3 regions of the Pantoea sp. USHLN298 genome follow, and region 2 is predicted to be linked to each of the others. Evidence: riboswitches for the same ligand, from Rfam matches in the RefSeq annotation. Region 2 holds a riboswitch; each other region holds the start of a gene.
The links. A riboswitch is a leader RNA that binds a small molecule or an ion and turns the genes downstream of it on or off. The one in region 2 is predicted to bind thiamine pyrophosphate.
Positions count from the first base shown of each region.

Region 1: another riboswitch for thiamine pyrophosphate. It lies ahead of thiB (thiamine ABC transporter substrate binding subunit); the one in region 2 lies ahead of thiM (hydroxyethylthiazole kinase).
Region 3: another riboswitch for thiamine pyrophosphate. It lies ahead of thiC (phosphomethylpyrimidine synthase ThiC); the one in region 2 lies ahead of thiM (hydroxyethylthiazole kinase).

Region 1 is NZ_JBBCRO010000004.1:153,955-158,154, reverse strand. It holds gene thiP (thiamine/thiamine pyrophosphate ABC transporter permease ThiP) at 1-1,307, opposite strand, end outside; gene thiB (thiamine ABC transporter substrate binding subunit) at 1,283-2,269, opposite strand; TPP riboswitch at 2,315-2,406, opposite strand; gene sgrR (HTH-type transcriptional regulator SgrR) at 2,442-4,103, opposite strand.
Region 2 is NZ_JBBCRO010000003.1:178,216-182,415, forward strand. It holds gene WFK59_RS08815 (GntR family transcriptional regulator) at 1-346, shown strand, start outside; gene thiD (bifunctional hydroxymethylpyrimidine kinase/phosphomethylpyrimidine kinase) at 386-1,186, opposite strand; gene thiM (hydroxyethylthiazole kinase) at 1,173-1,970, opposite strand; TPP riboswitch at 2,005-2,101, opposite strand; gene guaD (guanine deaminase) at 3,009-4,200, opposite strand, start outside.
Region 3 is NZ_JBBCRO010000011.1:6,966-11,165, reverse strand. It holds gene thiE (thiamine phosphate synthase) at 1-503, opposite strand, end outside; gene thiC (phosphomethylpyrimidine synthase ThiC) at 506-2,428, opposite strand; TPP riboswitch at 2,515-2,615, opposite strand; gene rsd (sigma D regulator) at 2,756-3,262, opposite strand; gene nudC (NAD(+) diphosphatase) at 3,352-4,122, shown strand; gene hemE (uroporphyrinogen decarboxylase) at 4,163-4,200, shown strand, end outside.

The sequences.
Region 1 (4,200 bases), on a different contig from region 2:
CCGTAGCGCCCGGCGACGTCACGCATCGGGTTTTCCAGCACTTTCAGCGCATAGGGAATGGCGATCAGCGCATTGGTGAAGATCACCAGCCCATCCGCCGAGTCCGGCAGGCCGACGGTGGCGTTAAACAGCAAAAAGAAACCGGTCGCCAGCACGATCCCGGGCATGGCCAGAATCAGCATACCGCTGGTGTCGATCAGCTGCGCCGCGACCGGATGCTGGCGCAGGCGCAACTCGCGACTGCTCCACAGCAGCATCAGCGTCAGTGTGACACAGAGCAGACCGGCACCCAGCGCAATACGCAACGAGGTCAGCGTCGCCTGCCACAGTGCTGGCTGGGCCAGCGCGCCGCGCAACCCGCCGTGCAAACCATCCACCACCACTGCCGCCAGCGGCGGCAACAGCAGCAGTAACGCCAGCACAATCAGCAGGCCATCGGTCAGCTGCGCCAGGCGCGAATCCTGCGGATCGCGCCAGCCGTGCAGCTGGCTGGTGCCGACGGGAATCGCCTTGCTGAAACGCTGGCTAAGCAGCACCAGCGTCAGACAGCAGCCGAGCTGGATCAGCGCCAGCAGGGCGGCCCGTCCGGGATCGTAGTCGTAACTGAGCGCCTGGAAGATCGCCAGTTCAATGGTGGTGGCCTGCGGCCCGCCGCCCAGCGAAAGCACGGTGGCGAAGCTGGCGAAGCAGAGCATAAAGATCAGCGCGCCGGTCGGCAGCAGCTGACGACGCAGCCACGGCCACTCCAGCAAGCGAAAGTGGTGCCAGCCGCGCAGATCAAGCTGCGCCGCCAGCTGGCGCTGTTCCGCCGGAATACTTTCCAGCGCCTGCAGCATCAGGCGCGTCGCCAGCGGCAGGTTAAAAAAGACGTGTGCCAGCAAAATGCCCTGCAACCCATAGGGCGAGAAGCGATAATCGATGCCGATCAGCTGACAAATCTGCGCCAGCCAGCCGACGCGACCATAGACCGTCAGCAAGCCGAACACCGCCACCAGCACCGGCAGCACCAGCGTCATGGCGCACAGGCGCAGCAATAACTGGCGGCCGGGAAAGCGGCGTCGATAAAGGGCGCGGGCCAGCGGCAGGGCGGGCAGCAGCGACAGCAGGGCAGAGAGCAGCGCCTGACCAAAGGAGAAGGCGATAACGTGATGCAGATACGCGTCCTGCAGCACGCTGCGCCAGTCGGTGACCGGCGCGGCATTCCACAGTGAGCCAAAGGCGAACAGCGCCACGCTGATTAACAGCAGCGTGGCGAGCGAACCAGGAATCAGCCAGCGCGGCATCAGCGGCTGACGGCGCGTTGCCACTGGCTAATCCAGCCTGAACGCTGGCTGGCAACCTCTTCCGGCGAGTATTGCAGCGCGGTGGTGGGCACCTTCAGTGTCGAAAATCCGGCCGGCAGGGTGGTGTTGATCACCGGATACATCCAGTTGCCGGTCGGGATGGTGTTCTGGAACGCAGGCGACACCATAAATTGCATGAACTGCTGCGCCAGTTTCGGCTGTTTGCTGCTGGCTAACTGTGCGGCGACCTCAACCTGCAGATAGTGACCTTCGGCAAACGGCGCGGCGGCGTAGTTCTCTTTTTTCTCTTCGATGAGGTGGTAAGCCGGCGAGGTGGTATAGCTCAGCACCAGATCGCCTTCCCCTTTCAGGAACAGGCCGTAGGCTTCACTCCAGCCCTTGGTGACGGTCACGGTTTTCTGCGCCAGCTTTTGCCACGCCTGCGGTGCCTGATCGCCATAGACTTTTTGCATCCACAGCAGCAGACCTAACCCCGGTGTACTGGTGCGCGGATCTTCGTAGATCACCCGCCATTTTTCCGGGCTCTCTACCAGCTCTTTCAGGCTTTTCGGCGGATTTTTCAGGCGGGTTTTGTCATAGACGAAGGCGAAATAGCCGTAGTCAAACGGGATAAAGGTGCTGTCGTGCCAGCCGCCCGGTAGCGTTAGTTGCGCGGTATCGACCTGACTGGCGGCGAACAGGCCGGTTTTTTGCGCCGCCTGCAGCAGGTTGTTATCCAGTCCCAGTACCACATCGGCTTTGCTGTTTTTGCCTTCCATCCGCACGCGATTCAGCAGCGATACGCCATCTTCCAGCGTGACAAATTTCAGTTCGCAGTCGCACTGCGCTTCAAAGGCTTTTTTAATCGCCGGGCCTGGGCCCCAGTCAGCGGAGAAGGAGTCGTAGGTGTAGACCGTGAGCACCGGTTTAGCCGCCAGGACCGGCGTGGAGAGTAACAGCAGCAGTGGCAGAACTTTGTTTAACACTTTGCGCTCCTTCGGGAGAATAGGGGATGAGTCGCAAAGGATCTGAGCAGCAGGTCTCTCAAATCCCTACGTCGGTATTAACCGAATCAGGTTCGACGGGTCTTTCTCAGCCGCACGCGGCACCCCGTTGAGAACGTCACATTCTAGTCATTTCAGCCGTAGCGCGAAAGCGTTACAGCGCGGGCGGCGCAAACCAGGCCGATTTAAAATCGAACCAGCCCAGCGTATTCATCCGTACGCCGCGCATACTGCGCTGACCTTCCAGCAGCAGCCAGTGATGAAACAGTGGATGCAGCCCGGCGTCTTCCACTAACCGCTTACTCCATTCCGCCAGCGGCAGCGCCTTTTCGCGCCAGCGGGCGGCATCAGCCTGCCAGTCAATCGGCAGGCAGTGATGCAGCAGCGGGATCTCATACAGCTGCGCAAACAGTGAATAATTCAGCGGCAGGGTAAAGTTCACGCTGCCGAGCCAGATGTCACTTTCCGCTTCACCCTGATACCAGCTTTCGTAGCTGATCTCGCGGGTCTCCAGCGTGACGCCGTGCTGCGCCAGCAGCGGACGCAATGCATTGGCGATCCCTTCGTGCTCGACGTGCTGGCTATACCAGGTCAGCGTCAGATGGGTCAGGCCGGGCGGCTTTTCTACCGGCGTCAGATCGCGCCGGTGATGCCAGCGCGGCAGCAGGCCATAGGCTGGAAACCAGTAGCGCTGATAACCCACGCCAGCATGATTGAGCAGGGCGATAGGGTTAAACAGATAGCTGACCCAGCGCCGTATCGCCTCGTCGCGGCCCTTCTCTGAGCGCTGATCGAACAGCAAATAGTAGCAACCCTCTTCGAGGCGGCTCTCTTCCTGCACCTCATCTGCGCCGTCGCCCTGCAGACGTACGCCCGCATAGACCAGTTCGTCGCTGATATCCGGCAAGACCCAGATAGAGACGTCATCAATCAGGGCGCGAAAGCCGAAGTAATCATCAAAGGCTTCAATCTTCAGCTGGCTTTCCTGATTGCGGATCACGCTGTACGGGCCGGTGCCAATCGGCTGGCGGGCAAAGTCGCGCAGCGTCGGCCACTCGCGCGGCAGGATCATGGCGCTGACGCTGGCCAGCAACCAGGGTAACCAGTCGTCGGGCTGGTTTAAGGTGATATCCAGCGTCCAGGGCGCGGGCGAGTCGATCTGCTGAATGTGGGAAAACAGCGGCTGCTGGCGCTGACGTTCCAGCGAATCGATCACGTCGGCCATCTCCAGCTCGCGACCATGATGAAAGCGAATCGCCGGACGCAGAAAGAAGCGCCAGTGTAGCGGGGAGGTTTGCTGCCAGTGGTGGGCGATATCAGCCTCGATTTCCCCGTTTTCCTCATTTATGCGCGTCAGGCCGTTGAAAATCTGGCGGGCAATATGGGTTTCGGAGCGGCGCAGGGCGGAGCCGGGTTGAAGATTAAGCAGCGGACGGTAGTAAAGCACCCGCAGAATGTGTTTGCCCTGGCGGAAGCTGCGGCCAAGGTGGGCGCCAATCATCTGCCTGACCTGATTTTTATCGCCGACCAGCTGCACCAGCTGATCGATGCGATCCTGCTCCAGCAGATCCTCCGCCCGCTGCTGCTGTAGCGCCAGGCCGGTGTAGCAAAAAGTGAGCTGCGAGCGCTTACCGCGTCCGGCCTCAGCCTGCCAGATCAACCAGCCGGCAGCCTGCATCCGGTTGAGTAAATTACGCATATGACGACGCGAGCAGTGCAGCAGGTCAGCCAGTTCACTGAGGGTGATCTCCTGCGTCTGACCCTGACAGCTTTGCCACAGGCGAATAAACTGCTGCTTCAGACGAGATGAGGACATAAAAGAGGAACTCCTGCTGAAAAGCGCTCTGTTTTTCTTGCCCTATTTTAAGAGCAAACTTTCCCTTATGGGAAGAGCGGGAGGCATTCAGCAATGA
Region 2 (4,200 bases):
GCACAACCTGCAACTGCAACGTATGGCCGCTGAGCGGCATGACAGCCAGGCGTTTCTCAGCCTGGATGATGAGTTTCACCGGCTGATTGCCGAAAGTATTGATTGTAAGCTGGCGTGGGAAACGGTCGAGAACATCAAAGCGGCGATGGACCGGGTGCGTTTTCTGACGCTGAGTGAAGTTTCCCCGCCGGAAAGCCTGATTGAGCAGCATGAGGAGATTTTCGCGGCGTTAAAACAGCACGACCCTGACGCTGCCGAAGCGGCGATGCGCCGCCATCTGCAGGAGATGATCTTCTCGATTACCCCTATAGCCGAGCGCAACAGCGCATGGTTTGAAGCCCCCTGATACCGCTGCGTCGCCCTGTTCAGGGACGACGCAACGCTGTTACCACCATTGATGAAAGTGGTGTACCGGCCCAATCCCCTGCCCGACCTCCAGTGAATCTGCCTGCAACAGCGCCTGCTGCAACCAGGCTTTGGCCTCAGCCACCGTATCTGCCCAGTTCGCATAGCGGGGACGCAATGCCGCCAGCGCTGCTGACAGCGTACAACCGGTGCCGTGGGTATGCCGGGTATTGACGCGCGGCGTGCTGAACCGCAGCTGATCCGAAGGCGTCAGCAGCCAGTCCGGACTGTCGTCAGCCGTAAGATGTCCGCCTTTCATCAATACCGCCTGACATCCCGCTGCCAGTAACGCCTCGCCCTGCGTCCGCATCTGCGCTTCATTCTGCGCTACGGCACATCCCAGCAACGCCGCCGCCTCCGGCAGATTCGGCGTGATCAGCGACACCTGAGGCAGTAACAGTTCGCGCACGCTGGCAATTGCATCCGGCGAGAGCAGCGCATCGCCGCTTTTCGCCACCATCACCGTATCCAGTACCACAAAGGGAATTTCAGCGCGCTTCAGCCGTGCCGCGACCCGTTCTACTATCGCGGTTTCCGATAACATGCCGATTTTCGCGCTGTCGATACGCACATCATCCAGCACTGAATCGAGCTGAGCGGCGACAAAGTCAGGATCGATGCGGTAGACCGACTGGACGCCTCGGGTATTCTGCGCCACCAGCGCGGTGATCACGCTGGTGCCGTACGCGCCCAGCGCCGAAAAGGTTTTCAGATCGGCCTGAATCCCCGCTCCGCCGCTGGGATCGGTACCGGCGATAGTCAGGGCATTAATGCGCTTCATGGTTCACCTCCAGCGTCCAGAGCGCATCAAGAAACGCCGTGGCAAAACTGCCGGGACCGGTCGAGCCTGCCGCTGCCTGCTCACCGGCGCGTGCCATCACCTGACAGGCCGTCGCCACGTTGAGCAGCCGGTCACCGGTCAGACTGCTAAAGGCAGCCACCACCGCCGACAACGCGCAGCCGGTGCCGACCACCCGCGTCATCAGCGGGCTGCCGCCGTGAATGGCAAAAGTCCGCAGACCGTCGGTAGCGTAGTCCACTTCGCCGGTCACGATCACCAGCGTCTGATAGTCACGGGCCAGTTGCCGGGCCGCCTCCAGCGCCACATCCGCCTGATGCAGGCTGTCTACTCCGCGTCCGCCGCTGGCCTGCTGCGCCAGCGCCAGAATCTCTGAGGCATTGCCCCGGATCACCGCCGGTTGCTCGGTCAGCAGCTGCTGACAGAAAGTCGTGCGCAGCGTCAGTGCTCCAACGGCCACCGGGTCCAGCGTCCAGGGCGTGCCGGCCTGACGGGCAGCCGTGATCGCCGCCTGCATCGCCTGCTGGCGCTCAGCGGTCAGCGTCCCGACATTAATTAACAAGGCATCGGCAAACCCGCTGAACTGCGCGGCCTCCTCTGCATCAATCACCATCGCTGGCGAAGCGTTGAGCGCCAGCAGCACATTGGCGGTAAAGTTTTGAACCACGTCATTGGTCATGCAGTGCACCAGCGGTGACTGGCGACGGAAGCGGTGCAGAATGGGCGCGAATTGCGCAGCAGAAAGGTGTTGAGATTGATGATTCATCATAGCTCCCAACCGGCGAACAAGAAGGCGAATGCGGTCAGGCATCAGACTTCCCTACGCTGGCATTATCCAGTTCAGGTTCAACGGGTATTTCTCAGCCTTCACGTGGAAGGGCACCCCGAGTCATGTTACAGCCTGCAGCATAAGGAGCCGCCGCAGCGAAAGCAAGACACCCCGCGCGATCAATCCTCGCGCCGGTAACTCTTCGTAGGATCCCGATCAATTCCTGTGACGGCAAAAACAGGCTTAATGCTGCGGGCTATAAATACACCTTTTTTTAGGTAGGTAATATTAGCGCCCTGCGGGGATGTTATTTCCATTGATAAGCTGCATCACGCCATAAGAATTAGCCTGAGCACAGCATCGCAAAAAAAACACCTACTTTCAGTGAGTTGAGCGACTGTTGAAGCGGAAATTCATACTATTCAGGATGTATGATGCGATTATCATCGTTTATTCTTCACCGCCATTGATGGCAGGAAATTAATATCGAACGTAACGGTGCCACTGCGCCAAACGGCAGAGACTATATTCCACTTATATTTCCGTCCGCTGTTCGGGCTGCGGCGAAATGATTCATCGTGTCTATTATCGCGATATCAGCGATCGGCAGCCGCGCCGCGGGCTGAGGTGAAATCACACTGTCAGGCTTTAATTCAATTAGTCGCCACTAAGCATTTCTCTGCCAGGTGTGGCTATAAAACCCGTTATCTTTGCTCACGCGCAGACAATCATCCTTTAGCCAGGCAAAGAGCCTGGACCACCCATTGATGCGGGAATTTATGGTGATTGACGATTCTCTGTGACAAGCGTACTACCGCCTGAACTATTGATTCTTGTGCCGTTAGTGTAAATCGGGCGGCTTGTGACAGGAACATTGCCTTTAAGCCTGTCAAATCGGTTTAGAAACAGACGGAGAGCGCCTTTGAGCAGGACTTATAATTTATATATTGCGTCGGCTTACTGCCTGTTAACACCGCTCTCAGATAAAAACGCTTCGGGCATTCTCCGTCTTTCTACTCGTCACGAAATGTCAGATTATTTCATTTTCTTTCCCATCACATATGTATGCGCAACGATGCGATCATCACCCAGCATCTCCATACCAAACAGAATTTCGTCGATATTTTTCGCCTGCTTGTTACGCTCAGACAGAATCGGACCGGCCAGAGGGTCGAGCACCACAAAATCGGCTTCTTTGCCAGGCGTCAGACTGCCTATTTTATCCTGGAGGGACAGCACCGTAGCACCGCCAAGCGTAGCCAGATAGAGATTTTCCCTCGGCGTGAGAGAGTGCACTTCTTCTGGCTTATCAGTAAACGCTTTCCGCATTTGTGTGACTTTATAAGCCTCATCCATTGTCTGAATAACAGATAAACTGGTACCGGCACCTACGTCCGTCCCGAGGCCCACAGGAATATGATATTCTCTTGATTTATCCAGGTTAAAGAGCCCGCTGCCCAAAAAAAGATTTGAAGTAGGACAAAAAGCAATATTAGCGTTCTTCTCTGACAGCACCCTGAAGTCATCATCGTTGAGATGGATCGAGTGGGCAAAAATCGATTTTTTGGTTACCAGCCCATGTTTATCATAAACATCCAGGTAGCTGCGACTTTGCGGGAATAGCTGTTTTACCCATTCGACTTCCTGGTTGTTTTCAGCTAAATGGGTATGCAGATAAACATCGGGATATTCTTTAAGCAATCTTCCTGCGACTGCCAACTCCTGATCCGTTGATGTCGGCGCAAAGCGAGGTGTGACCGCATAATCCAGCCGTCCTTTGTGCTGCCATTTCTCAATCAGCAATTTGCTCTCTTCATAGGCTGACTGCGGCGTATCCAGCAATTCTGCAGGTGCGTTTCGATCCATCAATACCTTGCCGCTAATCATGCGCATATTGCGTTTTAACGCCTGCTCAAAAAAAGCATCGACTGATACCGGTGAACTGGTCGCAAATACCAGCGCAGTGGTCGTCCCGTTGTTGATCAACTGGTCAAGAAATTCTGCTGCTTCCTGTGAAGCATAGTGATGGTTTTTATATTTTATCTCTGTTGGAAAAGTATAAGTATTAAGCCAGCCAATCAGCTGTTCACCATATTCACTGATCATCGTGATCTGAGGATAATGAACGTGAGTATCGACAAATCCAGCAGTAATAATTTTGCCGCTGTAATCGACGGTATTATCAACAGGCTGATCTTTCAACGATATATAGTCACCTGATTTAACA
Region 3 (4,200 bases), on a different contig from region 2:
TCCACAGAGATACCGCCAATCGCCACGGTGGGAATGTCTGACAGCCGCGCCAGATGTCGCTGCAGTTCCGCCAGTCCCTGTGGTGCCGAGGGCATCTCTTTGGTCCGGGTCGGGAAAATGTGGCCCAGCGCGATATAAGAGGGCTGAATAGCCAGAGCACGATCCAGTTCGGCATCATCATGGGTAGAAATACCGAGCCGTAGTCCGGCCTGGTGGATCTGCGCCAGGTCTGCCACCTCCAGATCTTCCTGGCCCAGATGCACACCGTAGGCGTGATGTTTAATCGCCAGCCGCCAGTAGTCATTGATAAACAGGCGCGCATCGTAGCGTTTGCCCAGCGCAATCGCCTGGGCGACAGCGGCTTCGGCGGCCTCGTCCGGCTGGTCTTTGATGCGCAGTTGCAGAGTACGGACGCCCGCGTCCAGCAGGCGTTCGATCCAGTCAACGCTATCGACTACCGGATAAAGCCCAAGGCGCGGCGCGGTAGCAGGAAATGCAGTCATTGTTACTCCTCCTTCATGGCATCGGCGGGGTGGTAAAGCTCACCACCGCGGCGGCGAAATTGTTCAGACATCTGAGCCATACCCACCTCAATCGGCTCAGCGCTGGCTTGCTGGCGTGCGGCAAAATCCCGCACCTCCTGCGATATTTTCATTGAGCAGAACTTTGGGCCGCACATTGAACAGAAATGCGCCACCTTGCCTGACTCCTGCGGCAGGGTTTCATCATGCATGGCGCGCGCGGTATGGGGATCGAGCGCCAGATTAAACTGATCTTCCCAGCGAAATTCAAAGCGCGCTTTTGACATCGCGTTATCGCGGATCTGCGCACCCGGATGGCCTTTGGCGAGATCGGCGGCATGAGCGGCAATCTTGTAGGTGATCAATCCCTGCTTCACATCCTCTTTATTTGGCAGCCCAAGATGCTCTTTGGGGGTGACATAACAGAGCATGGCGCAGCCAAACCAGCCAATCATGGCGGCACCGATACCTGATGTAATGTGGTCATAGCCGGGCGCAATGTCAGTAGTGAGCGGCCCAAGCGTATAGAAGGGCGCTTCATGGCAATGGTCGAGCTGCTCCGTCATGTTTCGGCGGATCATATGCATCGGGACGTGGCCGGGGCCTTCAATCATCACCTGCACATCATACTCCCAGGCGATCTTTGTCAGCTCTCCCAGCGTACGCAGTTCGGCAAATTGCGCTTCGTCATTCGCATCCTGAATCGAGCCTGGGCGTAAACCATCTCCCAGCGACAGTGAGACATCGTAGGCGGCACAGATTTCACAGATTTCGCGGAAATGCTGATAGAGAAAGCTCTCCTGATGATGCGACAGACACCATTTCGCCATGATCGATCCGCCGCGCGAGACAATACCGGTCAGCCGTTTTGCCGTCATCGGCACATAGCGCAGCAGCACGCCAGCATGGATGGTGAAGTAATCAACCCCTTGTTCCGCCTGTTCAAGCAGCGTATCGCGGAACACCGCCCAGTTAAGCGCTTCGGCCACGCCGTTCACTTTTTCCAGCGCCTGATAAATCGGCACTGTGCCGATCGGCACCGGGCTGTTTCGCAAAATCCACTCGCGCGTTTCATGAATATTCCGGCCGGTAGAGAGATCCATTACCGTATCGGCGCCCCAGCGCGTTGACCAGACCAGCTTTTCGACCTCCTCCTCAATCGATGAGCTGACCGCTGAATTGCCGATGTTGGCATTTACCTTGACCAGAAAGTGACGGCCGATAATCATCGGTTCCGATTCAGGATGGTTAATGTTGGCGGGGATAATGGCCCGACCCGCGGCCACTTCCTGACGGACAAATTCGGGCGTGATGTTATCCGGCAGTTGCGCGCCAAAACTATGGCCGGGATGCTGTTGCAGCAAAATCTGGTCGCGGATTCGCTCACGGCCCATATTCTCTCGCAGGGCGATAAACTCCATTTCCGGCGTAACGATGCCCTGACGCGCATAATGCATCTGTGTGACGCAACGGCCGGTAAGGGCGCGGCGCGGCACAGGCAGCGCGTTAAAACGCAGATGATCGAGGCTTTCATCCGCCAGACGCTGCTGGGTATAGCCTGAACTGCGCTGCGGCAGTGGCTGGCTGTCATGACGTTCTTCGATCCAGCCGGCACGCAGTTTCGTCAGTCCGCGATGCAGATCGATCTGCGCGGCGGGATCGCCATAGGGGCCGGCGGTATCATAGACCGGCACCGCATCATTCGGCTCATAGCGCGGCTGATCCTGGCTGCCACCGATGTGGGTCGGGCTGAGCCTGATTTCGCGCATTGGCACACGAATATCCTCCCGGCTGCCGGTGATCCAGATACGTTCAGAACGGGGGAACGCGTTGCCGCCTTGCAGTGAATCGATAAATTCCTGGGCCTGGGCACGCTGTTCACGACGGGTCATTTTTGAGTCAGACATAGCAATCTTCCAGTTGAGTGGGAATGATGCTTGTCCGGAGTTCGGCAGGAGTAACAGCACGGGCAGCGCAAGACACTGGCGTACTGGCAATATTTACTCTTGTTCCCTTCGCAGGTTCTAACCTGATCAGGTTCCGCGGATCCCGAATTAACGGTCTCAGCCCAATTGGGCACTCCGACAAGAAGACGTTTTACGCTGCGCCGATAGGCACCGGCTTAAAACGATAACTTTTAAACAGAAAAAAGGTTCATCAGGCCTGAGCCGCCAGAACCCTTTCAGCATAAAAGGGCTGTAACAGAATCACAACCCCTTTACCGGTGATTAACGTTACGCCGGACGAGCCATCTGGCTGTCATTGGCTACCGGCGGGGGGGCCAGATGGTTGTCCCATGCCAGCTGGATCAGCTTGTCTTCCAGCGTGAAGCGCGCTTCCAGCACTTCACCAACTTCAGACAACGCCTGCTGGAACGTCATGCAGTTATCGTCATCGATCGCCTGCTGCAAATGGCCATCGTACAGTTGCATCAGGCGCTCGGTGTTGGCTTCCAGCGGCGGGTAAACCTGGGCCGCTGCGATCATCGGGCTGTCACCGCTCATCTCGCTGATGATGCGCTCATAAATACTAAAGTGACCGGCGGAGAGATAATCGACCAGGCCATGACAGAAGTTATCCAGCGCCTGCTCATCGAGGCGGGTCAGAGCTTCTTTTTTCGGTTTCAGGCCGACCAGATGGTAATAGGTCACTAACAGCTGGCGACGGGCTTCCAGCCACGAATCGACCAGTTCGTTACTGCCACCTACGCGTTCGGCCAGGACGTCTAACTGGTTAAGCATATCTAACTCCATGTGAGTTATAGTTGTTTATCTACACACTTAACATCAGGACTTCAGCGTGCGAGTTGACGCTAAGGATGACGAAATAAATGCAATGCGAAATCTCAAGCGTAGACGCTGGATGGTGGATTGTCAGCCACGAGCAGAAACTTTGGTTGCCACAAGGTGATTTACCCCACGGAAGCGCCGAAAATTTCGGTCTGACTGGCACGAAAGCCCGACTGATTGGCGAGTGGCAGGGGGAAAATGTCTGGCTGATTTGCGAGCCGCGTTCAGAAAGCATGTTCTCGGTGCGGCAACTGATCGATCTGGATGTCGGGCTGTTTCAGCTGGCAGGTCGCGGCGTGCAGCTGGCGGAGTTCTACCGTTCGCATCGCTGGTGCGGCTACTGCGGCCACGAAATGCACCACAGTAAACATGAATTTGCCTGCCTGTGCAGCCATTGTCGCGAGCGATATTATCCACAGATTGCGCCCTGCATCATCGTAGCGATCCGCCGTGGCGACCAGATCCTGCTGGCTAATCATGCCCGCCACCGCAATAAGGTCTATACCGTGCTGGCCGGTTTCGTCGAAGTGGGCGAGACGCTGGAGCAGGCGGTGGCGCGGGAAGTGATGGAAGAGAGCAACATCCGCGTTAAAAACGTGCGCTATGTCACCTCTCAGCCGTGGCCCTTCCCGCAGTCGCTGATGACGGCCTTTATGGCGGAGTTTGACAGCGGCGATCTGCAACATGACGGCAAAGAGCTGTTAGATGCCGCCTGGTTCCGTTTTGATGCCTTACCTTTGCTGCCGCCACCGGGCACCGTGGCGCGTCGCCTGATTGAAGATACCGTCGCCCTGTGCCGCGCCGGAGCGTGAAAGTGCTACACTACACGCCTGAAATTGAGAGAGTAATAAGATGAGTGAACTGAAGAACGACCGTTATTTGCGTGCCCT